3 regions of the Mycobacterium montefiorense genome follow, and region 1 is predicted to be linked to each of the others. Evidence: riboswitches for the same ligand, from Rfam matches in the RefSeq annotation. Region 1 holds a riboswitch; each other region holds the start of a gene.
The links. A riboswitch is a leader RNA that binds a small molecule or an ion and turns the genes downstream of it on or off. The one in region 1 is predicted to bind cobalamin.
Positions count from the first base shown of each region.

Region 2: another riboswitch for cobalamin. It lies ahead of H7K34_RS16025 ((2Fe-2S)-binding protein); the one in region 1 lies ahead of H7K34_RS05800 (PPE family protein).
Region 3: another riboswitch for cobalamin. It lies ahead of H7K34_RS10920 (CbtB domain-containing protein); the one in region 1 lies ahead of H7K34_RS05800 (PPE family protein).

Region 1 covers NZ_JACKVL010000007.1:242,719-250,601, forward strand. The annotation lists gene cysC (adenylyl-sulfate kinase) at 1-325, opposite strand, end outside; gene cysD (sulfate adenylyltransferase subunit CysD) at 325-1,239, opposite strand; gene stf0 (trehalose 2-sulfotransferase) at 1,236-2,039, opposite strand; gene H7K34_RS05790 (SDR family NAD(P)-dependent oxidoreductase) at 2,163-3,002, shown strand; gene H7K34_RS05795 (hypothetical protein) at 3,060-3,518, opposite strand; gene H7K34_RS05800 (PPE family protein) at 3,661-5,301, opposite strand; cobalamin riboswitch at 5,431-5,611, opposite strand; gene H7K34_RS05805 (PucR family transcriptional regulator) at 5,653-7,251, opposite strand; gene pruA (L-glutamate gamma-semialdehyde dehydrogenase) at 7,335-7,883, shown strand, end outside.
Region 2 covers NZ_JACKVL010000013.1:567,797-575,679, reverse strand. The annotation lists gene H7K34_RS16050 (DUF349 domain-containing protein) at 204-1,538, shown strand; gene H7K34_RS16045 (Rv2732c family membrane protein) at 1,535-2,179, opposite strand; gene miaB (tRNA (N6-isopentenyl adenosine(37)-C2)-methylthiotransferase MiaB) at 2,167-3,693, opposite strand; gene recX (recombination regulator RecX) at 3,738-4,259, opposite strand; gene recA (recombinase RecA) at 4,225-5,265, opposite strand; cobalamin riboswitch at 5,427-5,560, shown strand; gene H7K34_RS16025 ((2Fe-2S)-binding protein) at 5,603-6,280, shown strand; gene H7K34_RS16020 (DUF3046 domain-containing protein) at 6,295-6,489, opposite strand; gene H7K34_RS16015 (glycosyltransferase) at 6,513-7,679, opposite strand; gene H7K34_RS16010 (limonene-1,2-epoxide hydrolase) at 7,730-7,883, shown strand, end outside.
Region 3 covers NZ_JACKVL010000012.1:268,690-276,572, reverse strand. The annotation lists gene H7K34_RS10950 (HhH-GPD family protein) at 1-215, shown strand, start outside; gene H7K34_RS10945 (alpha/beta fold hydrolase) at 198-953, opposite strand; gene mhuD (mycobilin-forming heme oxygenase MhuD) at 1,018-1,338, shown strand; gene H7K34_RS10935 (Cpe/LpqF family protein) at 1,349-2,686, shown strand; gene H7K34_RS10930 (histidine phosphatase family protein) at 2,687-3,238, opposite strand; gene H7K34_RS10925 (CbtA family protein) at 3,235-4,038, opposite strand; gene H7K34_RS10920 (CbtB domain-containing protein) at 4,045-4,254, opposite strand; cobalamin riboswitch at 4,238-4,398, opposite strand; gene H7K34_RS10915 (YbjQ family protein) at 4,419-4,796, opposite strand; gene clpC1 (ATP-dependent protease ATP-binding subunit ClpC) at 4,876-7,410, opposite strand; gene lsr2 (histone-like nucleoid-structuring protein Lsr2) at 7,720-7,883, opposite strand, start outside.

The DNA.
Region 1 (7,883 bases):
TGCGGGTGTAGCGCTCGTGGCCGGGAGTATCGGCCAGGATGTAGCTGCGGGCGGCGGTGGAGAAGAACCGGTATGCGACGTCGATCGTGATGCCCTGTTCACGCTCGGCGCGCAGGCCGTCCGACAGGGCCGCGAGATCGGCGATGCCCTCCTCGTCGGTCACGGCTTCCAGGTGATCCAGCGGCAAGCTGTCGGTGTCGTGCAGCAGCCTCCCGATCAGGGTGCTCTTGCCGTCGTCGACCGACCCCGCGGTGGCGATGCGCAGCAGCTGACGCGTGATGCCCTTGGCGGGCAAGGTCTTTGAGGCATTCTCGGTGGCTGTCATCAGAAGTAGCCCTCTCGCTTGCGGTCTTCCATCGCGGCGGCCGACGTGCGGTCGTCGGCCCGCGTTTCGCCACGCTCTGACACTGTCGCGGCCGAGATCTCGGTGATCACCCGGGCGATGTCGGTCGCCCGCGAACGCACCGCCCCGGTAATGGTCAGGTCACCGACCGTGCGGTAGCGCACCCATTCCAAGGCGGCCGATTCGTCGTCGACCGGGTTGGCGTACTCCGACACCGCCAGCAGGATGCCGTCGCGCTCGAACACCTCGCGCTCGTGGGCGTAGTAAATCGACGGTATCTCAAGGTCTTCCAACTCGATGTAGCGCCAGACGTCCAGTTCGGTCCAGTTGCTCAGCGGGAACACCCGCACCTGTTCGCCCTTCTTGATCCGGCCGTTGTACAGCGACCAGGGCTCTGGGCGCTGCGCGCGGGGATCCCACTGACCGAATTCATCGCGGAAGCTGAGGATGCGTTCTTTGGCGCGGGCCCGCTCCTCGTCGCGGCGGGCACCGCCGAAGGCGGCGTCGAATTCACCGGCCTCCAGCGCGTCGAGCAGGGTGCGTGTCTGTGCCCGGTTGCGCGAGGCGCCAGGTCCGGGATCGGGGACCCGGCCATTGTCGATGGACTCCTGAACCGACGCGACGATCAGCTTGTGTCCTTCGCCGGTGACCCGGCGGTCACGAAACTCGATGACCTCGTCGAAGTTGTGACCAGTGTCGACATGCATCACCGGAAACGGCAGCGGTAGTGGTCGAAAAGCCTTCTCCGCCAATCGGAGTAGCACGATCGAGTCCTTGCCGGCCGAGAACAACAGGACGGGCCGCTCGAGTTCGGCGACGACCTCGCGGATGATGTGTACCGCTTCTGCTTCCAGCACCCGCAATTCGTCGACCCGGGTTTCGGTCGTGGTGGTCATGTCGGTAGCCCCTCTCGTTGCGCCTCGGTCCGGTAGCGGTCCACCCAGTCATCGGAACGCTGGTCGGCTTGACGCTCGAGCACCGGTTGGGGCGCCAGCTGCGGGTCGAGGCCGAGTGCTTCGAGGATGGTGCCCACCACCTGAGTCAGGTTGCGCCACAACACCGGATACGGAATCTCCATCGGCTTTACGTCCTCTTCGGCAAACCAGTTTCGCCAGCCTTGTTCCTGGGCACGCAGCATGGTGATGACGTGCGCGATGGCTCCCGCGTGATAGGTGGCACGCGCATCGCGGACCGGGTCGGGCCGCCCGCGCCAGACCCGGGTCTGCACCGCGCGCCAGAACGAGACCGCCTGCGAGACCACATCGGGCCGATAGACGTAGACCAGCAGTGGCTCCTCGCCGACGACGTCGCGGATCGCGGACAGCAGGCCGTCGCCCGACCGATTCGGCAGCCCGCCGGCGCGCTCCAGCAGCAGCGGCGTCTGATTCCACATCAGCTTGCCGCCCCAGATGCCGTTCGGTGTCCTGCCGACGGTGCGGATGTAGTCTCGCCAGATCTCCGGCGGCGCGAGGTCCGGCTTTCCGACATCTAGCGGATCGAGCAACCGCAGCACCGACTCGTCCTGCAGGCCGTCAAACCACTCGCGCGGCTGCGGTGCCTGGCTGGTGGTGGGCAGATACTGAAAGAATTCCTGCGGCTCGCCGGCCACGCCGGTCGCGCGCAGCGATTCGACGAGCAGCGTGCTACCGCTGCGCTGGGATGCCAGCACCAAATATGACGACGAATTCACTGCCACCAGCAAAGCCTAGCCGGAGGGAAATCCGCTGCAACACGCAGATTTACGTTCACGCTGAGCATAACTACAAACCGAATTCGCCTGGTGCTCGTGAAGTTTGCTGGGGAGCACTATCCTGGCGCAATGGCATCGAGCGTGTCCGGGAAGATCGCGTTCGTCACCGGCGGCGCCTCCGGCATCGGCGCCGCGCTGGCCACCAAGTTGGTCGACGGGGGCGCGGAGGTGTGGATCGCCGATCGCCAGCTGGGCGCGGCGCAGGAGTTGGCGCAGGTCCTGCGCCGGGACGGCGGCAAGGCGCACGCGATCGAGCTCGATGTCCGCAGTTACCCGGCGTTCGAACGCGCCGTGGCGGAGGCGGCGCGGGAATCCGGGCAGATCGACTACCTGTTCAACAACGCCGGCATCGGCGTTGGCGGTGAGATCGACTCGTACACCCTGGATGACTGGAACGACGTTTTCGACGTCAACCTGCGCGGCGTCGCCTATGGCATCCAAGCGGTGTATCCGGTAATGATCCGGCAGCGCTCGGGCCATATCGTGAACACCGCCTCGATGGCCGGTCTGCTCGCCGCTCCCGGCACCGGAAGCTACACCGCGACCAAACACGCCGTCGTCGGGCTTTCGAAGGCGCTGCGGGTGGAGGCTGCCCGCCACGGCGTGCGGGTGTCGGTGCTGTGTCCGGGCGCGATTCGGACTCCGATCCTCACCGGCGGCCAGTACGGGCGGTATCACGGTGTCAGCGACGAGGAACTCCTCAAATTCTGGGAGCTGGCCCGGCCGATGGCGCCCGATAAGTTCGCCGAGCGCGCGCTTCGCGCCGTGTTACGCGGCGACGCGATCATCATTCTGCCCGCCTGGTGGCGGGCGTTGTGGTATCTGGACCGGCTGTTGCCGGCCCTGTCGACGCGCATGTCGCTACTCACGCTCGAGCGCCTACGCGACATGTCGCGTGACGCGTCCTGAGCGACGTACTTCCGGGCCACAGCGAAAACGCCACGTGCACTTGGGGATTGGCCAAAACTAGATGTGCCCCGGCGATTCCGGGGGAGGGGCAATCGGTTCCATCGGCGGTGCGATCGGTGGCGGCGCGATGGGTTCTAGTGGCGGCTCGACTACCGGCGGTGGCGGCGGCGCAGCGATGGGTGGCGGCGGAAGGTACGGGCTTCCCACGCACGCCGCATCCGCGGGCATGGACATGCATTGCGGATCCAGTGGGCCGGTGGGAGGTCCGGGCGGTGCGGGAGGTGCGGGTGGCCCCACCCAATACGGACCGCCCATACACGCGGCGTACCCGGGATTCTGCAGGCATCGGGGGTCGTCTGGACCGGTGGGCAGATCGGTCGCAAACCGGTTGAGCGACATCGGCGTACCCGGCGCTGCGTTCACCGGCGCTTCGGTGGGTATTGCTGCCGTAATGGCAACGGCTGCAGATACATTCGTGATCGCCGTGCAGATGCCCACAATGATGGAACGGCTCATGATCCCCCCTTTTAGCCAGGCCCCCCACAGCCGACTCTTCATTACCGTCAATGTTGGACAATCGCACTCCGCAAAGCGCAGGTCAAGACCCGGTATCCGACGAGTTATGGCAATCGACGGGCGCCCGACGGCCGGTGCGGTTCTAGGAGTCGGGGTCCCACGTGCCCGGCATCATCGGCATGCGCGGGCCGCCGCCGAACGCATCGTCTTCCAGCACCGTTAATCCGGCTGGCGCCGTGGCGGTCTCGGTGGGCCTGGTGCCGGAGAAGCCCGGGTTCCGGAGGGCGCGATCCGCAGCCACCGGCGACGGCCCTGACTCCAGGTCCAGGTATTCATAGCCGCGGCCGAGTTGTTTGGCCTTCGCCCGGCGACGGCGCCGATCCGGAGTCCGTTCGTCGGGCTGTGCCACCACAACTGCCGCCACGATGCCCGGCTTGGCCGCCTTCCTCGCACTGGCGTCGGCGGTTGCCGCCCGCTTGGCGTCCGCGGTCAGGCCACCGAGCAGGTAGGACAGCCCTTCGATGGTGGTGACGGGTGGTGCCGATGGCGGGGCGCCCGGGGTCGGGGGCGCGGGGGCCGCCGCAGGCGCCGGAGCTGGGGCGGACGCGGGGGCCGGAGCCGGAGCCGGCGGCGGAGGCGGGGTGGGTGCCAGTGCCGCCGGGACGAATGCGGGGGCCACGACGATCGGCACCACCGGGATGGCGGGCAGCCCTGCCAAACCCGTCAAGGCCGCCAAGCCGCCCGCCAGCGCGGGGAGCGCCAACGGCACCATGGACACAGTCAGGAGCGGCAGGATGATCGGGATCAGCACCAGCGTCTGTTCGAGCAACGTCTTGAGCAATGCGATGGTGTCGGTGATGATCGTGCCGATGGCTTCGATGGCGGCGAACAACAGAGTCCAGAAGATGGTCGCCGGATTGCCCGACGCGAACGCCGCCGCCAGGTCGGCCGCGATGAACGAAAAGGTCTGCGCCAGAAAGGCGAAGTACGATCCGAAATCCATCGGATAGCCGAGCGCAAACGCGATGTTGAAAGGGCTGAGGAAGCTCAGCGGATTGCCGAGGACGGGCCGCCACGGGTTGAATCCGGAGAACAGGGCCCGAAAGAACGGGTTGTCCTTCAGCAAATCTATGAGCGGCTGGATGAACTTCCTGTAGAAGTCGCCGAACCCGATCCGGTCCAACCATTCCAGGATCTGGCTCTGCCGATTGGGCGGTAGGGACGACGCGGCCGCCGGCGTGTCGGCCGCCATGACCTGTGGCGCCGGTTCGATTTCCGGTGCGGCGGCCACCGCTGCTGTCGCAACACCCTGGTAGGTGCTCATTACGGTGGCGGCCTGGACCCACATGCGCGCATAGTCGGCTTCGTTCAGCGCGATCGGAATGGTGTTGAGGCCGAAGAAGTTGGTTGCCGTCAGGGCGCCGTGGGTCGCGTGGTTGGCGGCCAGCTCCGGCAGGGACGGCATCGTCGCCAATGCCGCCGTGTAGGCGGTGGCCGTGAGTTCGTGCTCGGCCGCGATTGCCGCGCTGACGGCGCTGGCCTGTTCCAACCAGGCCAGATAGGGTGCGTGCGCGTCCACGTATGTCGCGGCCGTCGGGCCGTCCCAGGTTCCGGCCTGCACAGCGCCCAACAGTGCGGTCAGCTCGGCCGCCGTCTGCGCATATTCGACGCTCAATGCGCCCCACGTCAACGCGACGGCCAGCAAGGGGCCGGGCCCTGGCCCGCTGCTGAGCAGCGCCGAATGCACCTCCGGAGGTTCGGCCATCCAGATCGGCGCGGTCATCGGTCGGCGCCCTGCGTTATAACGAAAACCCTTGCGGGAATGATCAAATGGCGGGTGGGGACGACAAAGTCCACCCATGCAGAACGTGACATCTACGTTTGACAGCTCTCTCGGGGTACTCCGCCCCGGGTAGCAGGACGCAATGACGCGAGTGTCCTGGCTCTCGGATCGCTGCTCGCCTCGCCTTCCGGCCTGCTGGTCGTGGCAGTTGAGGGTCGCTCCCCGATGACAGTGGCGGGACCGCGCCGGATTCGCACCGGCTTCCTACATCGTCATCACCTTACGGGTGACATTGTCGCATCCGTTGCGCCCAAGCGAACGAGGGCCGAATCGGGCGAGAGGAAGCGCGGATCACGCCGAGCGTTCCAGCAGCCGCAGCCCCAGGGAAAACAGCAGCCGCACCTCGGGATCACCCAGTGAGGTCGACAGCCGCTTCTCGATCCGGCGCACGCGATAGCGAACCGTGTTGGGATGGACCTGCAGCCACTGCGCGGCCGCCGCGAAGTCGCCGAAGCTATCCAGGTAGACCCGAAGAGTCTCGGCCAGCACCGGGTCGCGGGTCCGCAGGTCGCGTATCCGGGGATCGACCAACCGCTCGTCGGATCCGACCAACGTGACGATCTCGTCGAGCAGGACGGTAGTGCGTGCCTCGGCCAGCGAGGTCACTTGTCCGATCGAAATCGGGTGTCGCTCAGCGCTATCGAGCACGCGATCGACCTCGCTGCGCGCCGCGGCAACGCCGGCCAAACCGGCGACCGGCGCGGCGATGGCGGCCCGCAGCTCAACTCCGAGTTCGGTGCGCAATGCGTTGATCGTGCCGCGGACCCACGAGGTGACCGACCGGGCCGCCGAGGTCTGGGGCAGCAACACATAGATGCGCGCGCCATCCGAGGCTACCTGGGAGTCTCGGCGAAAAGCGCTGGCGCTCAACGCTAAAACGTCGGTCAGCCGCGGGTGACGGGGACCGGCGTCCTTCGCGTCCCAGGCGATCAGCGCGGCGGTACCGTCAGTGGCCAGGCCCAGTTCGCGGGCGATCCCCGCCACGTCGGCCGGTTCGCCGTCGGTGAGGCCGAGCAGTTGCTGCACCCGTCGCGCATGCGTCGATGGCCGGGCCGCCAGCCGGAACATGATCCGGGCGGCCAGCACCGCCGCGCCGCGCAATATCTCCTCGGCGTCGTCGGCCAGCGGCGCCGACCCCTGCTGCACCCAGATAGTGCCGGCGAACACCGGCGGTCGCCGCGGCCCGGCCGGCGGCTGATAGATGCCGATCGCCAGCCTCGGCCGCAGGCGCAACTCCGGACGTTCGTCGACGCGGACCACCTCGCCGCTGGCCCGCAGCGCGTCGAAGATGCCCCACTGGCCGATCCACTCGAGATGTTCGGGCGGCCCGGCCCGGCCCAGGATGGACAGCCGGCGCAGCTCGTCGGCCTCGTCGTTGGAGGCCGAGTAGGCGAGCACGTGCGACTGCGCGTTTTCGATGCTGACCATGCCGTGGATGCGGTCAGCCAGTGACTGCGCCAAGCCGAACAGGTCGGTGCCGGAGTCGTCCATCGGATCGGCCCGATCGCCGTGGTGCTCCAAGACGTGGTTGACCAATTGATAGATCCGCTCCCAGCGGGCCTGCGGTTCCACGGCCACCACCGCCGACCCCACCGCGACGGCCTTGATCACCAGTGCGGTCGACGGCTCCTTGGCGAAGATCGCCACCGGGGCGCGCTCGCGAGCCTGCTTGTCGATCCATCGCAGCGCCTCGTCGTCGCTGACGCCGAGCAGAAAGAACACGTCGGCCAACCCGGCGGCCGCCGCCAGGCCCAGACGGACGTCGTCGGAATCGATCAGCGCCGCCGACCCCACCGGCAGGTCCAGGCCGCGCGGGGCGTCCACCAGGCTGACCAGCGTCGCATCCAGCGCCAACAGCAGCTGGCCCAGTCCAACCCCAGGCACCCGCATGTTGTCCGATTCTACTACAAAGCCCGGATGATCTTATCCGATCAGCTAACAGTATGAGGGGCGGTGCCGAGGATCCTGGCAGCATGGATGCGATCACCCAGGTGCCGACACCGGTCAACGAGCCGGTCCACGACTACGCCTCGCACTCTCCCGAACGCGCCCGCCTGCACGTCGAACTGGCCGAGCTGGCGGATCATCCGATCGACCTCCCGCATGTCATCGCCGGTTCGCACCGAATGGGGGACGGTGAACGCATCGATGTCGTCCAGCCGCACCGGCACGCCGCCACGCTGGGCACCCTGACCAACGCCGGGCACGCCGACGCGGTCGCGGCCATCGAAGCCGCGATGGCCGCGAAGAAGGACTGGTCGGCAATGCCTTTCGACGAGCGCGCCGCCGTGTTCCTGCGGGCCGCCGACCTGCTGGCGGGTCCGTGGCGGGAGAAGATCGCCGCCGCGACGATGCTCGGCCAGTCCAAGTCCGTTTACCAGGCCGAGATCGATTCCCCGTGCGAGCAGATCGATTTCTGGCGGTTCAACGTGGCCTTCGCCCGTCAGATCATGGCGCAACAGCCAGTCAGCGGGCCGGGCGAATGGAACCGCAGCGAGTACCGCCCGCTGGACGGCTTCGTC
Region 2 (7,883 bases), on a different contig from region 1:
TGCTGCGTGCACCACTGTTCCACAACGGGCTGTCCAAACAACGACAATCAGGTTGCGGCATACAGCCCGCCAAGCTGCTTGAATACTGTTGGAATCGGTGACGGAGCAGCTGTTGATGGCAGCAGGTCTCCCGACCGAACGGGTGCCGCTACGCGCGGCAGGTGCGCGGGAATGTGACCGCGCGAAGGGTAGGTGACGAGCGCATGACCGATGACGCGCCCCGCTCCAGCGACGCCGCCAAGCCGACACCACGTCCTGGTCCACGCCCGGGCCCGCGGCCAGGGCCTGGGCCGACAGCACGACCCAGCGCCCACCCGTTGGTGTTGCCCCCGGCCAGCAATCCGCACCAGTACGGCCGCGTCGACGACGACGGCACGGTGTGGCTGATCAGCTCATCCGGCGAACGCGTCATCGGCTCCTGGCAGGCCGGCGACCGTGAGGCCGCATTCGCTCACTTCGGTCGGCGGTTCGAGGACCTGAGCACCGAGGTCACGCTGATGGAAGAGCGGCTGGCCTCCGGAAGCGGCGACGCGCGCAAGATCAAAGCCAACGCCTCCGCACTGGCCGAGACGTTGCCGACGGCCTCCGTGCTGGGCGACATCGATGCGCTCGCGGGCCGGCTGACCATCCTGGTGGAGCACGCCGACGCCACGGTCGCCGACGATCGTTCCCGCCGCGACGAGCACCGGACCGCGCAGACCGCACGCAAGGAGGCACTGGCCGCGGAGGCCGAGGACCTGGCCACCAACTCGACGCATTGGAAGGTCGCCGGCGACCGGATGCGCGAGATTCTCGACGAGTGGAAGACGGTCACCGGCCTGGACCGAAAGGTCGACGACGCGCTGTGGAAGCGCTATTCGGCAGCGCGCGAGGCGTTCAACCGGCGGCGGGGTTCGCACTTCGCTGAGTTGGACCGCGAGCGCGCGGGCGTGCGGCAGTCCAAGGAACGGCTCTGCGAGCGGGCCGAGGAGATGTCCGACTCGACGGACTGGGCGGGCACCAGCGCCGAATTCCGAAAGCTGCTGACCGAATGGAAAGCGGCGGGGCGGGCGACCCGGGAAGTCGACGACGCCCTGTGGCACCGCTTCAAGGCCGCCCAGGATGCGTTCTTCACCGCGCGCAACGCCGCGACGGCGGAGAAGGACCATGAATTCCGGGGCAACGCCACCGCCAAGGAGGCGCTGCTGGCCGAGGCCGAGAAGATCGACACCAGCAATCACGAAGCGGCCAGGTCGGCACTGCGGTCGATCGCCGACAAATGGGATGCGATCGGCAAAGTGCCCCGGGAGCGGTCGGCCGACTTGGAGCGGCGACTGCGCGCCGTCGAAAAGAAGGTGCGCGATGCCGGTGAAGCGAATTGGTCCGACCCCGAGGCACAGGCCCGGGCCGAACAATTCGCGACCCGCGCCGAGCACTACGAGCAGCAGGCCCGCAAGGCGGCCGCGGCCGGCCGGACCAAAGAAGCCCAAGAGGCACAGGCCAATGCCGAACAATGGCGCCAGTGGGCGCAGGCCGCCGTTGATGCGCTGAAGCGCTAGCGGTTCTCCGCCTGGTCCGGCGGCGCCTCGGCGTCGGGGTTCTCAGCGACGGGGCCCTCGGGAGTGTCCGCGTCGCCGAGGGTCTCCAGCAGCGTCCTGGATTGCTGCTCGGCACTGACGCGTCGGCGTTGCTCTTCGGCCGCGAGTTGCACGATCGTGCGCGACCACAACACACGGGCCCAGTGGAACGTCAACAGAATCAAGGTGATCCATGCGACGAACAGCCCGATACCGGGGCCGGGATGACCGGCGGCAACGGTCTGGCGTGACCACACCGCCAAGAGCCCGGTCGCGCTGGCTATCGACGTGCCTGCCAGCGCGATCCAGGCCAGCGCCCAGCGCCGTGTCAGCAAGGCCACCATCGAGAAGCCCACACCGAAAACCAGTGCCAGCCAGGTGAACACCTTGGACGGCAGCGACAACGCGGCGGCACCGGCGCCGTGGCTGCTGAACAGCACATCCCAGCCACGGACATGACCGGTATGCGGCAGGATGAACGATCCCAGCAACACGAACACCAGGATCGCGACGACGAATGCCCGTGGGCCCGGGTCGATCTCGCGTGCTACCCGGCGTTCTGCGGCCTCGATCTCGGCTCGCAGGGCGTCATAGTCGGTGTGTTCTTTCGTCATCGGGCACATCCAAGGGATTCGACTGGTTCGGCGGCAGGCCCGATGCCTGGCATGCCCAGACCGATACCGCGTGGGCGTTGTCCGGCAGCATATGCGTCACCGGCTCGGGTGCGGCGGTGGGTCAGGATGCCGGCATCGGCGATCAGGTGGTGCGGCGCGGCCCCGGTGACCGCCGTGGTGATGATATCGCCGGGCCGCACCGCGGTATCCGCGGTGAAATGCACCAGCCGTCCGTCGCGCGCCCGCCCGGTCATGCGGGCCGTGCGAGCGTCCTTACGACCTTCGCCGGTGGCGACCAGCAATTCGACCCACTGACCGATCAGCTCGCGATTGCCCTCCAGTGAGATCTGTTCCTGCAGTTCGATCAGCCGCATATAACGTTCCTGCACAACGGCTTTCGGCAGCTGTCCGTCGAGTTCGGCAGCCGGGGTGCCGGGACGTTTGGAGTACTGGAAGGTGAACGCCGCCGCGAACCGCGCCTGGCGCACCACGTCGAGGGTGGCCGCGAAATCCTCTTCGGTCTCGCCGGGGAATCCGACGATGAGGTCGGTGGTGATGGCCGCGTGCGGCATGGCGGCGCGAACCCGGTCGATGATGCCGAGGTAACGGTCGGCCCGGTAGGAGCGCCGCATCGCCCGCAGCATCCGGTCGGATCCGGACTGCAGCGGCATATGCAGGGCGGGACAGACATTGGGTGTCTGCGCCATTGCCTCGATGACGTCGTCGGTGAATTCGGCCGGGTGCGGCGAGGTGAATCGCACGCGTTCCAGCCCGTCGATAGCTCCGCAGGCCCGCAGCAGCTCGGCGAACGCGCCGCGGTTGCGGGGCAATGCCGGGTCGGCGAACGATACACCGTAGGCGTTGACGTTCTGGCCCAGCAGGGTGACTTCCAGTACCCCGTCGTCCACCAGCGATTCAACCTCGGCCAGGATATCGGCCGGGCTGCGGTCGACCTCCTTGCCGCGCAGCGACGGGACGATGCAGAACGTGCAGCTGTTGTTGCAGCCGACGGAGATGGAAACCCAGGCAGCGTAGGCGGATTCGCGAGCGCTCGGCAGCGACGACGGAAACTCCTGCAGCGCCTCGACGATTTCCACCTGGGCGACTTTGTTGTGCCGGGCCCGGTCCAGCAGCGTGGGCAGCGACCCGATGTTGTGCGTACCGAACACGACGTCGACCCATGGGGCCTTGCGTAACAAGGAGTCTCGGTCCTTTTGGGCCAGACAGCCACCCACGGCGATCTGCATGTCCGGGTTGTCGCGTTTGCGCGGGGCCAGGTGGCTGATGTTGCCGTACAGCTTGTTGTCGGCGTTTTCGCGCACCGCGCAGGTGTTGAAGACCACCACGTCCGCGTCGGCGCCCTCGGCGGCGCGGATGTAACCGGCCGCCTCGAGCAGGCCCGCGAGCCGCTCGGAGTCGTGGACGTTCATTTGGCAGCCATAAGTGCGAACTTGATAGGTGCGCGCCGACCCAGCCACGGCCCCGGAGAGGCTCGCGGCGTCTGGCGCCACTGTCGAAGTCACGGGGCCATGCTACGGCGACCGGGGCCGAGGGCATTAACCCGCAGCTAGACCCGGCGGCGTTCTCGTTCGGCGTTCAGCTCGGCGAGGACGACCTCGCAGGCCAGGTTCTGGCTATAGCCACGGCGCGCCAGCATCCCCACCAGCCGTCGAGTGATCCGCGCGTCGTCCCCGCTCAGCGTCTCCCGTCGTAGCTTGGCCTGTACCAGTTCTTCGGCCCGGCCTCGCTCTGCACCGGCGTCGATCCCGGCCAGCACCGTGGTGATGACCTCTTTGTCGACACCTTTGGTGTGCAGCTCGGCGGCCAAGGCGTGCTTGCTCTTTCCCACCCTGGCGTGCCGGGACTGCACCCACTGTTCGGCGAAGTCCCGGTCATTCACCAACCCGACAGCGGCCAGCCGATCGAGCACCCGGGCACTGACGTCGCCGGGGTATCCGCGTTTCGCGAGCTGGCCGGACAACTCGGCCCTGGTGCGCGCCCTCGCGGTGAGCAGGCGCAGGCACAACGCCCGCGCCTGCTCTTCGCGGGCAGGCTCAGAAATCGACGGGGGCGGGGAGGACGTCGTCATCGGTCACCACCGCACCGATGCCCATCTTTTCCTTGATCTTCTTCTCGATCTCGTTGGCGATATCGCCGTTCTCCATCAAGAAGTTGCGGACGTTCTCCTTACCCTGGCCGAGCTGTTCGCCCTCGTAGGTGAACCAGGAACCGGACTTGCGGACGAAGCCCTGGTCCACGCCCATGTCGATCAGCGAGCCTTCCCGGCTGATGCCCCGACCGTAGAGAATGTCGAACTCGGCCTGCTTGAACGGCGGTGCCACCTTGTTCTTGACCACCTTGACCCTGGTGCGGTTACCGACCGCGTCGGTGCCGTCCTTGAGCGTCTCGATCCGGCGCACATCCAGGCGCACCGATGCGTAGAACTTCAAGGCCTTTCCACCCGTGGTGGTTTCCGGACTGCCGAACATCACCCCGATCTTCTCGCGGAGCTGGTTGATGAAGATCGCCGTGGTTCCCGAATTATTCAGCGCGCCAGTCATTTTCCGCAACGCCTGACTCATCAGCCGGGCTTGCAGCCCGACGTGGCTGTCACCCATCTCGCCTTCCAGTTCCGCACGCGGCACCAGCGCGGCCACCGAGTCGATGACCAGGATGTCGAGTGCGCCGGAGCGGATCAGCATGTCGGCGATCTCAAGGGCCTGCTCACCGGTGTCGGGCTGGCTGACCAGCAGGGAATCGGTGTCGACGCCGAGCTTCTTGGCGTAGTCCGGGTCCAGGGCGTGCTCGGCGTCAATGAACGCCGCGACGCCGCCGGCGGCCTGAGCGTTGGCCACCGCGTGCAGGGCGACGGTGGTCTTACCCGAGGACTCCGGGCCGTAGATCTCCACGACCCGGCCGCGCGGCAGGCCGCCGATGCCCAAGGCCACGTCCAGCGCGATGGATCCAGTCGGAATGATCGAGATCGGTTGACGTGTCTCTTCGCCGAGACGCATCACCGAGCCTTTGCCGTAGCTCTTCTCGATCTGGGCCATCGCCAGCTCGAGAGCCTTCTCGCGGTCGGGGGCTTGCGCCATGGTGCCTCTCCTATAGTCGATGTGTTCGATGACCGGTTTCGGTCGGTTGGGCGAGACATTAGAGATGGCCACCGACAAGTCGACATCTCCGAACGATCACCACAGTAGCCGAACACCTGTTCGATTCAAGTTCGACACGCCGCGCGTGTGGCAACATCGGCTACCGAAAGGGCGTCGACGGGCCTGCAGGAAAAAGCTGAGGAAACCGGTGCGAATCCGGTGCGGTCCCGCCACTGTGATCGGGCGTCGCATTGCGACCCGAGAGCCAGATACTCACCGTCGGCGCTTCCTCACTAGACGCTGGGGCGGACCTCCCCAGAGAGGGTGGCGCGCACGCATGGATATCTCCTGCGAGCTTGCCCAAATATCTTCCTACAAAGGATTTTTCGCGCTCACGGTGGGCGGCACCGGAGCAGGGTGGCATCCGGTCCGACAGGACTACGCCGACGGCTTCACCGGTTTGATCGACACCACCGCGCAGCACTACCACACGACTGACCTACGGATCGGCGCCTCGCTGGTTCATCTCGGCCATGCCACCCGGCTGTGGTCACCGGTGCTGGCATGCGCTTTGGCCCACGACGTTGTTCCAGACCTCGACGACCTGCAACGTGCCGACGACGGGGCGCCGCTGCGCATGCCCGAACCCATCGGAACAGCGGTGCCGGAAATCTCCGCGGAGTTGTTGTACGGCGTTGTGGTGCAACAACATATGCAGCCGTTCGAGGCAGGTCTGCGGGTCAAGCTGGCGCCTGTCCTGCTGGCAGGCAATATCGCGTCCGCACTCGTCGGCGCGTCGCGGGCGCTGCTCGTGGCCCGGCCCGACCTGCGCGCACGGATTGTCGAGATCACCGGTTCCCTGCTGGACACCGGCGTGCTGTCCGGATCCGGTGCTATCAGCGGCTCGCATCTGGGCTTCAAGCGCAACAGCTGCTGCCTGTTCTATCGCCTCCCGGGGCGAGCAGTGTGCGGCGACTGCGTCTTTCGCCAGGCACCACGATCAAGCCGGAGATGAGTATGCGAAAAAGCTCACCACTGCTCGCGGGGCACATCGAAGTCGACGCACAACGCCCGCCAGACATCGCGAGGTTCGACGCCGTCTTCGATCGCCTGCGACGCGGTTCGGCCGTCAAAACCGGGCAGCACGTGGTCTACCAGCACCGAAGCGCCGTACGCGGTGCCGAACCGCAGCACCACCCGCTCGTTGAACTCCGTCAGCCGCACGCCAGCCAACATACCGATCGCAGTCATCCCGCGAGCGCCAGCGCTCGGTGGCATATCCGCACCGGGTCGGCGACGCGGTGGATGCCGGCCGCGGCCGTGCGTGCGGCCTCGCGGTAGCGGGGTGCCGACAACACTTCGCTGACCGCCTGGACCAACGCGTCGGCCGTCAACGGCCGGATCAGCCGCGCGCTCCCCTGGCGCATCACCCGATTGGCGATCTCCCACTGGTCGCCGCCGCCGGGCACCACCACCAGCGGCACCCCGGCCAGCAGCGTTTTGGCCACCATTCCATGGCCGCCGCCACAGATCACCACATCGGCATGCGCCAACAGCTCGTCCTGGCGTCCCAGCCCGACCACCGCCCACGACGGCACCGTCAGCTCCGGTCCGTCCAGCCGCGACACCAACAGACGCGATCCCGCCGGCAGCGTCTCGCCCGGCGTCAAGCACGCCAGCGCAACCTCGGCGAGACCCTCGGTGCCGATCAATGCGGTCGACGGCGCGACCACAACCACCGGCCCCGAGCCGGCCGGGACCTCGAGGATCTGATCGGTCGGCTCGAAGTGCAGCGGCCCGACCACGACGGCCTCGGCCGGCCAGTCCGGCCGGGAAACCTCCAGCGCGGGCAGTGTGGCGATCAGCCGCCGCAGCGGCCCCCGATCGCGCGCCGGCAACCCGATCTCGACGCGGGATCTCTCACGTTGCTGCTGGCCCGCGCGCACGGAACGCGCCGTCATCGCCCGCATCGCGGCATCACGCAGCCGGCCGCGAATGCCGGTCGCCGGGGCTAGCCCGCTGCCGATCGGCGGCAACCCCTTCGACGGCAGATACAGCGGATGCGGGTTCAGCTCGATCCACGGGATGTCCAGTAGCTCGGCGGCCATGCCGCCGCCGGCGGTGATCACGTCGGACACCACCAGGTCGGGTGCCAGGTCGCGCAGCGCCGGCACGTTGAGCACCGCCATCCGCGCCGCGCGCCGGTGGATTCGGGCCCCGGCGTCGAGGTCTTCATCGGTCGCCGCGAGCCCGTCGAGTGCGACAGCCGCGATGCCCACGTCGCGGGCGGCTTGGATCCATTCCTCGCCGGTGAACAGGGTGGCTTCGTCGCCCGCGTCCCGGAAACGCTGACACAGCGCGATCGCGGGAAACGCGTGCCCAGGATCCGGCCCGGCGACCACGGCGACTCGCACCGCCTTACCCTGCCACAGCGGCCGACCGGCACGCGCCCTACGCTGGCACCATGACCGAGCTGACCGGAACAGCCGTCGCGAACACGCGCACGGTCGAGACTTTTCTGAACGCCTTAATGGATGCGGACTACGAAACCGCGGATGCCTCATTGGACGACAACCTCGTCTACGAGAACGTCGGATTGCCGACCATCCACGGCCGTG
Region 3 (7,883 bases), on a different contig from region 1:
GCCGCGTTCAGACCTACGCCGGAACAGATCGTCAGGTCCGCGGGCGGTTACTGGATGTGTTGCGCGCTAACGACTCTCCGGTTACCCGAGCTGCGCTCGACGTGGCTTGGCTGACCGACACCGCGCAGCGGGACCGCGCCCTGTATTCGCTGCTCGCCGACGGCCTGGTGACCCAGACGACCGACGGCCGATTCGGGCTAGCCGGCGAGGAATGACTCGACCGCCTGGCGGTACAGCTGCGGAGCTTCGTCGTGAATCAGGTGACCGGCTTCAGGAATAGCCAAATACGCTGTCGGAGAACCGGTCTTCGCCATCGCTTGCATCTGGCCCGGTGGGGTAACGGAGTTGCCGGCCTCGAGCAGCAGCGCCGGCGCCCGGCACGCTTGCCACTGCGTCCAGTAGTCCCGGGTTCCCCATTCGGCGGCGATCTCTATCCATCGCGAAGTATGGCCGTGTAGCCGCCAACCGGTGTCGGTGCGGTCGAAGGCATCCAGGAAATACTGCCCGGCTACCGGCCCGAATTCGCTGAATACTTTTTCCGCAGTTTCGAATTCGACCGGAAGAGCATGTAGCCACGGCTCCCACGGACCGGTGGTGCGGCCGCGGAAGTCCGGCGCCATGTCCTCGAGCACCAGCGCCGAAACCAATTCGGGACGCTGCGCGGCCAGACACCAGGAGTGCAGGGCACCCATCGAATGCCCCACCAGCCGTACCGGTACCCCCAATGTGGTTACCGCGTCGGCTAGATCGGCCACGAAGCGCTCGGTGCTGATCGGATGCGGGTCCTGCACGTCGCGCCCGCGATGCCACGGCGCGTCGTAGGTGTAGACGGTGCCCAGCCGGGTCAGCCACGGCAGCTGACGCGACCAGGTGGTGCCGCGGCCCATCAGGCCGTGCACCAGGATCAACGGCTCACCGTGCCCGCCGTGAGCGGTCAACAAGGTGGTGGGCATAGCACCATCTTGCGTGTCCCGCCCAGGGGTGGGACGAGGCAGGGGGCGGGGTAGCCTAGCGGACATGTCGCCAGTGGTGAAGATCAATGCCATCGAAGTACAAGCCGACGCCGGCCCTGAGCTGGAGAAGCGGTTCGCCCACCGGGCACACGCCGTGGACAACCAACCCGGCTTCCTCGGCTTTCAGCTGTTGCGCCCGGTCAAGGGTGAGAACCGCTATTTCGTCGTGACACACTGGGAGTCCGATGAAGCATTCCAGGCCTGGGCGAGTGGGCCCGCCGTCGAAGCTCATGCTGGTCAGCGTGCCAACCCAGTGGCGACCGGCGCGTCGTTGCTGGAATTCGAGGTGGTCATGGACGTGGCCGGGAGTAAGCCTACTGAGTAGGCCGAAAAGGCTGGGTCCCACGCGGCGCCGCTTCGTGGCCGTCACCGCGGCCGCCGCACTGGTCGCGACCTTGGTACCGGGTTGCTCCCCATCACCGTCACCACAGGCGAACGCGGCCAACGCCGGGCGGGCGATCGATACCCGGACGCCTCCCGGCCTGCGGGCTCAGCAGACCGTCGACATGCTCAACTCGGACTGGCCGATCGGCCCGGTCGGAGTTCGCACTCTGGCCGCGCCCGACAAGGTGGACTCGGTGGAAACCACCATGGAAGAACTCTGGTGGGATCGTCCGTTCGCCCTCGACGGGGTAGATATCAGCGCCAGCGTTGCCACGCTGCACCTCACCTCGTCCTACGGCGCGCGCCAAGACATCCGGATTCACACCGACGACGTCGGGCGGGTTGATCGGTTTGAGCTCGAGACACTGCCGCCGACCATCACCTCATGGCGTGACATCGACGCCACGCTGAGCAAGACCGGTGCGCGGTACTCCTATCAGGTCGCCAAGGTCGACAATGGCCGCTGCGATCCGGTGGTGGGCACCAATACCGGCGAATCTCTGCCGCTGGCATCGATTTTCAAGCTTTACGTGTTGCACGCATTGGCGGGCGCAATTCGCAACCACACGGTGTCCTGGGACGATCAGTTGACAGTCACCGAAAAGAGCAAGGCGGTGGGTTCGTCGGGCTTGGGACTTGCTCCGGGCGACCACGTTTCGGTGCGCACCGCGGCCGCGAAGATGATCGCCAACAGCGACAACATGGCTACCGATTTGCTGATCGAAAGAATGGGCACGCGCGCCATCGAATCCGCGCTCGCCACGGCCGGCCATCACGATCCGGCCAGCATGACTCCCTTCCCCACGATGTACGAGCTGTTCTCCATCGGCTGGGGCCGACCGGATCTGCGCAGCCAGTGGCAGAACGCGGCCCCGCAGGTCCGCGCCCAGCTGCTGGCACAGGCGAATTCAGCACCGTATGAACCTGATCCGGCTCGCGCCCACACCCCGGCGTCGGCGTACGGAGCGGAGTGGTACGGCAGCGCCGAGGACATCTGCCGAGTCCATGCGGCGCTGCAAGCCGACGCGGTCGGCGAGGCTGCACCGATCAAGCAGATCCTGTCCGCGGTCTCGGGTATCCAGCTGGACCGAAATGTTTGGCCCTATATCGGGGCGAAAGCCGGTGGCCTGCCAGGCGATCTGACCTTCAGCTGGTATGCCGTCGACAAGATGCAACAGCCGTGGGTCGTCAGCTTCCAGCTGAATTGGCCGCGCGATCATGGGCCGAAGGTAACGGGCTGGATGCTGCAGGTCGCCAAGCGGGCGTTCGCGCTGATCGCGCCGCAGTAGTCAGTGCAGCCGCAGCGTCCAGCAGTCGTTGCGGTAATGCATCGTCGTTGCGGCAACCGGTGCAATATCGATGCGCCAGAACGACTTCGGCCCAATGCCGAGAGCCACCAGGATCGCCGCCCGGATCACTGCCGGATGGGTCACCGCAACGATTCGCGAAGGTTCTTCGATCAACGACGCCAGCCATCCAGCCACCCGCTCGGTGAGGTCGACGACGGATTCCCCGCCGTGCGGCGCGCATGCCGGTTCGGTCAGCCACACCTCAAGGTCCGCCGCGGCCACGGCACCGAGTGTCTGTCCACGCCAGCTGCCACAGTCGAGGTCGGCCAACCGCGGCTCGGCCGTGGCCTGCAACCCGAGTAGCTCCGCGGTTTGGCGGGCGCGCCGCTCGGGTCCGGCGAGGTGACGTGTCCCGGGGCTATCAAGGCCCACAGCGGCTTTCGCCTGCCGACACCCGGTTTCGTTGAGCGGCTCGTCGGCCGGAAAGCGTACCGCCGCCATCGCGTCGGTCATCGCGTGCGACACCAGGGTCAGCCGGACGACCTCCGTCACGCCGCGATGCTCGATACCCGTCCGTTCTCGGAGCGCTCTGTCAGCAACCGATCGGCAAGTATCGCAAAGACCAGGCCGATGGTGACCCACAGCAGCAGCTGCGTGCCCAACGACAGCAGCCTGAATTCGTAGAGCACATCGGCGGGAAAGCCCGGGTAGATGATCGTGCCGGAGGCGTCGCGCAACGGCGCGGGCGTCTCGTCCACCGTTGGTAACGCCACCATCACCACCACGACGGCGACCAGGTAAGCCCCGGCCGCGAGCAGCCGTGAATTCCACCGGCCGAATCGGTCAGCCAGTCGCCGGGCCAGCAACACCGCCCCGCTCGCCAGCACCACCGACGCCAGCACCATCAGCAGATACCAGCCGGTGCGGGCCCCGATGGTATCGGACTGACCGACGGCGGGCGGGTTCGGCGGATATTTCACGAACGGCACCAGGTAGACCGCCACGAAGGCACCCACCGCCAGAAGCAGCGAAAGTTGGCGCGGCGCAGGGCTTTCCGCACGGCCTGCAGTGCGGGCATAGGTGACGCAGAACAGCACGGCGAACAGCGCACCCATGGCGACACCAAAAATCAGCACACCAAAGCCCAGTCCGGGGTTGGACTGCACGCCGCGGGTGAACAGCTCCGCGCCATGCTCATGCACACCGTGGGCATTCTCGGCGTCGGTACGACCGTCTTCGAAGTCGATCGCCCGGGCGATTACGGGTTCGGCACACAGACGGGCGAATACGAATGCCAGCACGGCGCCGATTGCGCCCGCCAGCAGCCCGCGTCCGATCAGACGCTTCTCCACGCCGGATCAGTGGCAGGGGAAGCCGAGGAGGTGGCGCGCATCGTGCACGAATTCGTGCACATGCGTGTCGCTGCCAAACAGCGACACGGCACCTTGATCGACGCCGACGAAGTAAATCGCCAACAACGCCAGGAAAGCGGTTGCCGCCAACCAGAGCGCGGCGCTCGACGCCGACAAATCTATCGCGCGTGCGCGGGTCGTCTCAGAACTGGACACTGCTGACTCCTTCTGGGAATGACGCGTCCCACCTTCGTGACGGGTTCCGGGTCTGACTCTCCACAGTGGCGCGACCGTTCTGGAATTTCACCAGATTCCGTTGCCCATCAGCAATAACTGATAACAGTCGTCAGTCTAATCGGACTGCACAGTAGAACCAATCACTACTGCGCGGGCTGTCCGCCGTAGCCCAGTTGGCTGGCGGTGTACTTCGCGGCATCCGTAACCGGCACCGCCTCCACTGCCGTGCCGTAGGCGCAGATCTCGGTCCACACGTCGCCGATCTCAGTGGTGTCGAACCGCATCGCGATGATCGCGTTGCCGCCGCGGTTGCGCGCCTCGGCGATCAGCCGACCCATCGCCTCGTTGCGACTCTCGGCGAGATTCTTGGTCATGCCGGCCAGTTCGCCGCCGAACATCGACTTCAGCCCGGCACCGAACTGGGCGAACGCATTGCGCGAGCGAACGGTCAGTCCGAACACTTCGCCGCAGACGCGCCGAATCTCCCAGCCCGGAAGGTCATTCGTGGTGACGATCAGCACAGCCGAACCCCTTAGCTCTCAGCACAGCAAAACGGGTGGTTAGTCCGGTCAGAGACTAACCACCCGTTTTGCTGTAGTGCTACTGGCTGTCGGGCGCGGCGTGCGCTCCGGCTTTCGTCAGTTCCGGCTCGGCCGGCGGCTTGCGCGCTCCGGCGAACGTGAACACCGCGTCCTCGCCGGCACCTTCGCCGTCCCAGTTGTCCACGTCGACGGTAACGACCTGACCGGGACCGACCTCGTCGAAGAGGATCTTCTCGGAGAGCTGGTCCTCGATCTCGCGCTGGATGGTGCGCCGCAGCGGGCGAGCACCCAGCACCGGGTCGAAGCCGCGCTTGGCCAGCAACGACTTGGCCTTGTCGGTCAGCTCCATCGCCATGTCCTTGGTCTTGAGCTGCTTGCCGACGCGTTCGATCATCAGGTCGACCATTTGGATGATCTCGTCACGAGTCAGCTGGTGGAAGACGATGATGTCGTCGATGCGGTTGAGGAACTCGGGGCGGAAGTGCTTCTTCAGCTCGTCGTTGACCTTCTGCTTCATCCGCTCGTAGTCGTTCTCGCCGCCACCCTGGGTGAAGCCCAGGCCCACCGGCTTGGAGATGTCGGAGGTGCCGAGGTTGGACGTGAAGATCAGCACGGTGTTCTTGAAGTCCACCGTGCGGCCCTGCCCGTCGGTGAGCCGACCATCCTCGAGCACCTGCAACAGGCTGTTGTAGATCTCCTGGTGCGCCTTCTCGATCTCGTCGAACAGCACCACGGAAAACGGCTTGCGGCGCACCTTCTCGGTGAGCTGGCCACCCTCTTCGTAGCCGACATATCCGGGCGGAGCACCGAACAGCCGCGACGCGGTAAACCGGTCGTGGAATTCGCCCATGTCGATCTGGATGAGCGCGTCGTCGTCGCCGAACAGGAAGTTGGCCAGCGCCTTGGACAGTTCGGTCTTACCGACACCCGACGGGCCGGCGAAGATGAACGAGCCCGACGGGCGTTTGGGGTCTTTCAGCCCGGCGCGGGTACGGCGAATCGCCTTGGAGACGGCCTTGACGGCATCGACCTGACCGATGATGCGCTTGTGTAGTTCGTCCTCCATACGCAGCAGGCGCGTGGTCTCGGCCTCGGTGAGCTTGAACACCGGAATACCGGTCCAGTTGCCCAGCACCTCGGCGATCTCGTTGTCGTCCACCTCGGCGACCACATCCATATCGCCTGAACGCCACTGCTTTTCGCGCTCGGCCCGCTGCGCGACCAGTTGCTTCTCGCGGTCGCGCAGGCTGGCGGCCTTTTCGAAGTCCTGGGCGTCGATCGCGGATTCCTTTTCCCGACGCGCGTCGGCGATCTTCTCGTCGAACTCACGCAGGTCTGGCGGAGCGGTCATCCGGCGGATTCGCATCCGCGCTCCGGCCTCGTCGATCAGGTCGATCGCCTTGTCCGGCAGGAACCGGTCGTTGATGTAGCGGTCGGCCAGCGTGGCGGCGGCCACGATTGCGGAGTCGCTGATCGACACCCGGTGGTGCGCCTCGTAGCGATCGCGCAGACCCTTCAGGATCTCGATGGTGTGCGCCACCGTCGGCTCGCCGACCTGCACCGGCTGGAAGCGGCGCTCCAGGGCAGCGTCCTTCTCGATGTACTTGCGGTACTCGTCGAGCGTGGTGGCACCGATGGTCTGCAGCTCGCCGCGGGCCAGCTTCGGCTTGAGGATCGACGCGGCGTCGATCGCGCCCTCGGCGGCGCCGGCACCGACCAGGGTGTGCAGCTCGTCGATGAACAGGATGATGTCGCCGCGGGTATTGATCTCCTTGAGCACCTTCTTCAGGCGTTCCTCGAAATCACCGCGGTAGCGGCTGCCCGCGACCAGCGACCCCAGGTCCAGTGTGTAGAGCTGCTTGTCCTTGAGGGTCTCGGGCACCTCGCCCTTCACGATGGCCTGCGCCAGACCTTCGACCACAGCGGTCTTGCCGACGCCGGGCTCGCCGATCAGCACCGGGTTGTTCTTGGTGCGCCGGCTCAACACCTGCATCACCCGCTCGATTTCCTTCTCGCGGCCGATGACAGGGTCCAGCTTGCCTTCCATCGCGGCAGCCGTCAGGTTGCGGCCGAACTGGTCGAGCACCAACGACGTGGACGGGCTGCCGGACTCGCCACCGCGGCCACCGGTCCCGGCCTCCGCGGCCTCCTTACCCTGGTAGCCGCTCAGCAGCTGAATCACCTGCTGGCGCACCCGGGTCAGTTCGGCGCCGAGCTTGACCAGCACCTGGGCGGCCACGCCCTCGCCCTCACGAATCAGGCCCAGCAAAATGTGCTCGGTGCCGATGTAGTTGTGGCCGAGCTGCAGCGCCTCGCGCAGGCTCAGCTCCAGAACCTTCTTGGCACGCGGGGTGAACGGGATGTGCCCCGACGGTGCCTGCTGCCCCTGGCCGATGATCTCTTCGACCTGGCTCCGGACGCCCTCGAGCGAGATCCCAAGCGACTCCAGCGACTTCGCTGCGACGCCTTCACCTTCGTGAATCAAACCCAACAGGATGTGCTCGGTGCCGATGTAGTTGTGGTTGAGCATCCGGGCCTCTTCTTGGGCCAGGACGACCACCCTTCGGGCGCGGTCAGTAAATCTCTCGAACATCGGTGGTTACCTGCTCTCCCTCACCATCGGTACTCCCTCGTTGTCGGCAAACGGGCCGACAGTGCGTACCTGGTGTCTACTGTAGTGGTCGGCCCGCCAGGGTTCTAACCTTGCGGTGCCTTGACGTTCAGGCCTGCTCGGCACCATCTGAGGAATCCCCCGGTGATGACACAGCCATAGCTGAAGAAACGAGACAAACCACCAATTCGTTTCCCCCGGACGCCGGGGATAATTACGCCACCAGCGAAAACAGAACCAAAACAGAACCGGCGCCCAGGCCTCGCGGCCGGGCGCCGGTCAACGGCTTATCTAGGTGGCAGCGTGGAACGCGTCGATGACGTCTGCCGGGATGCGGCCCCGCGTCGACACGTTGTGCCCGTTTCGGCGCGCCCATTCGCGGATCGCCGCGCTCTGCTCGCGGTCAATCGCCCCACGACCGCGCCCAGTTCCGGAACGCCCACGGCGACGGCCAC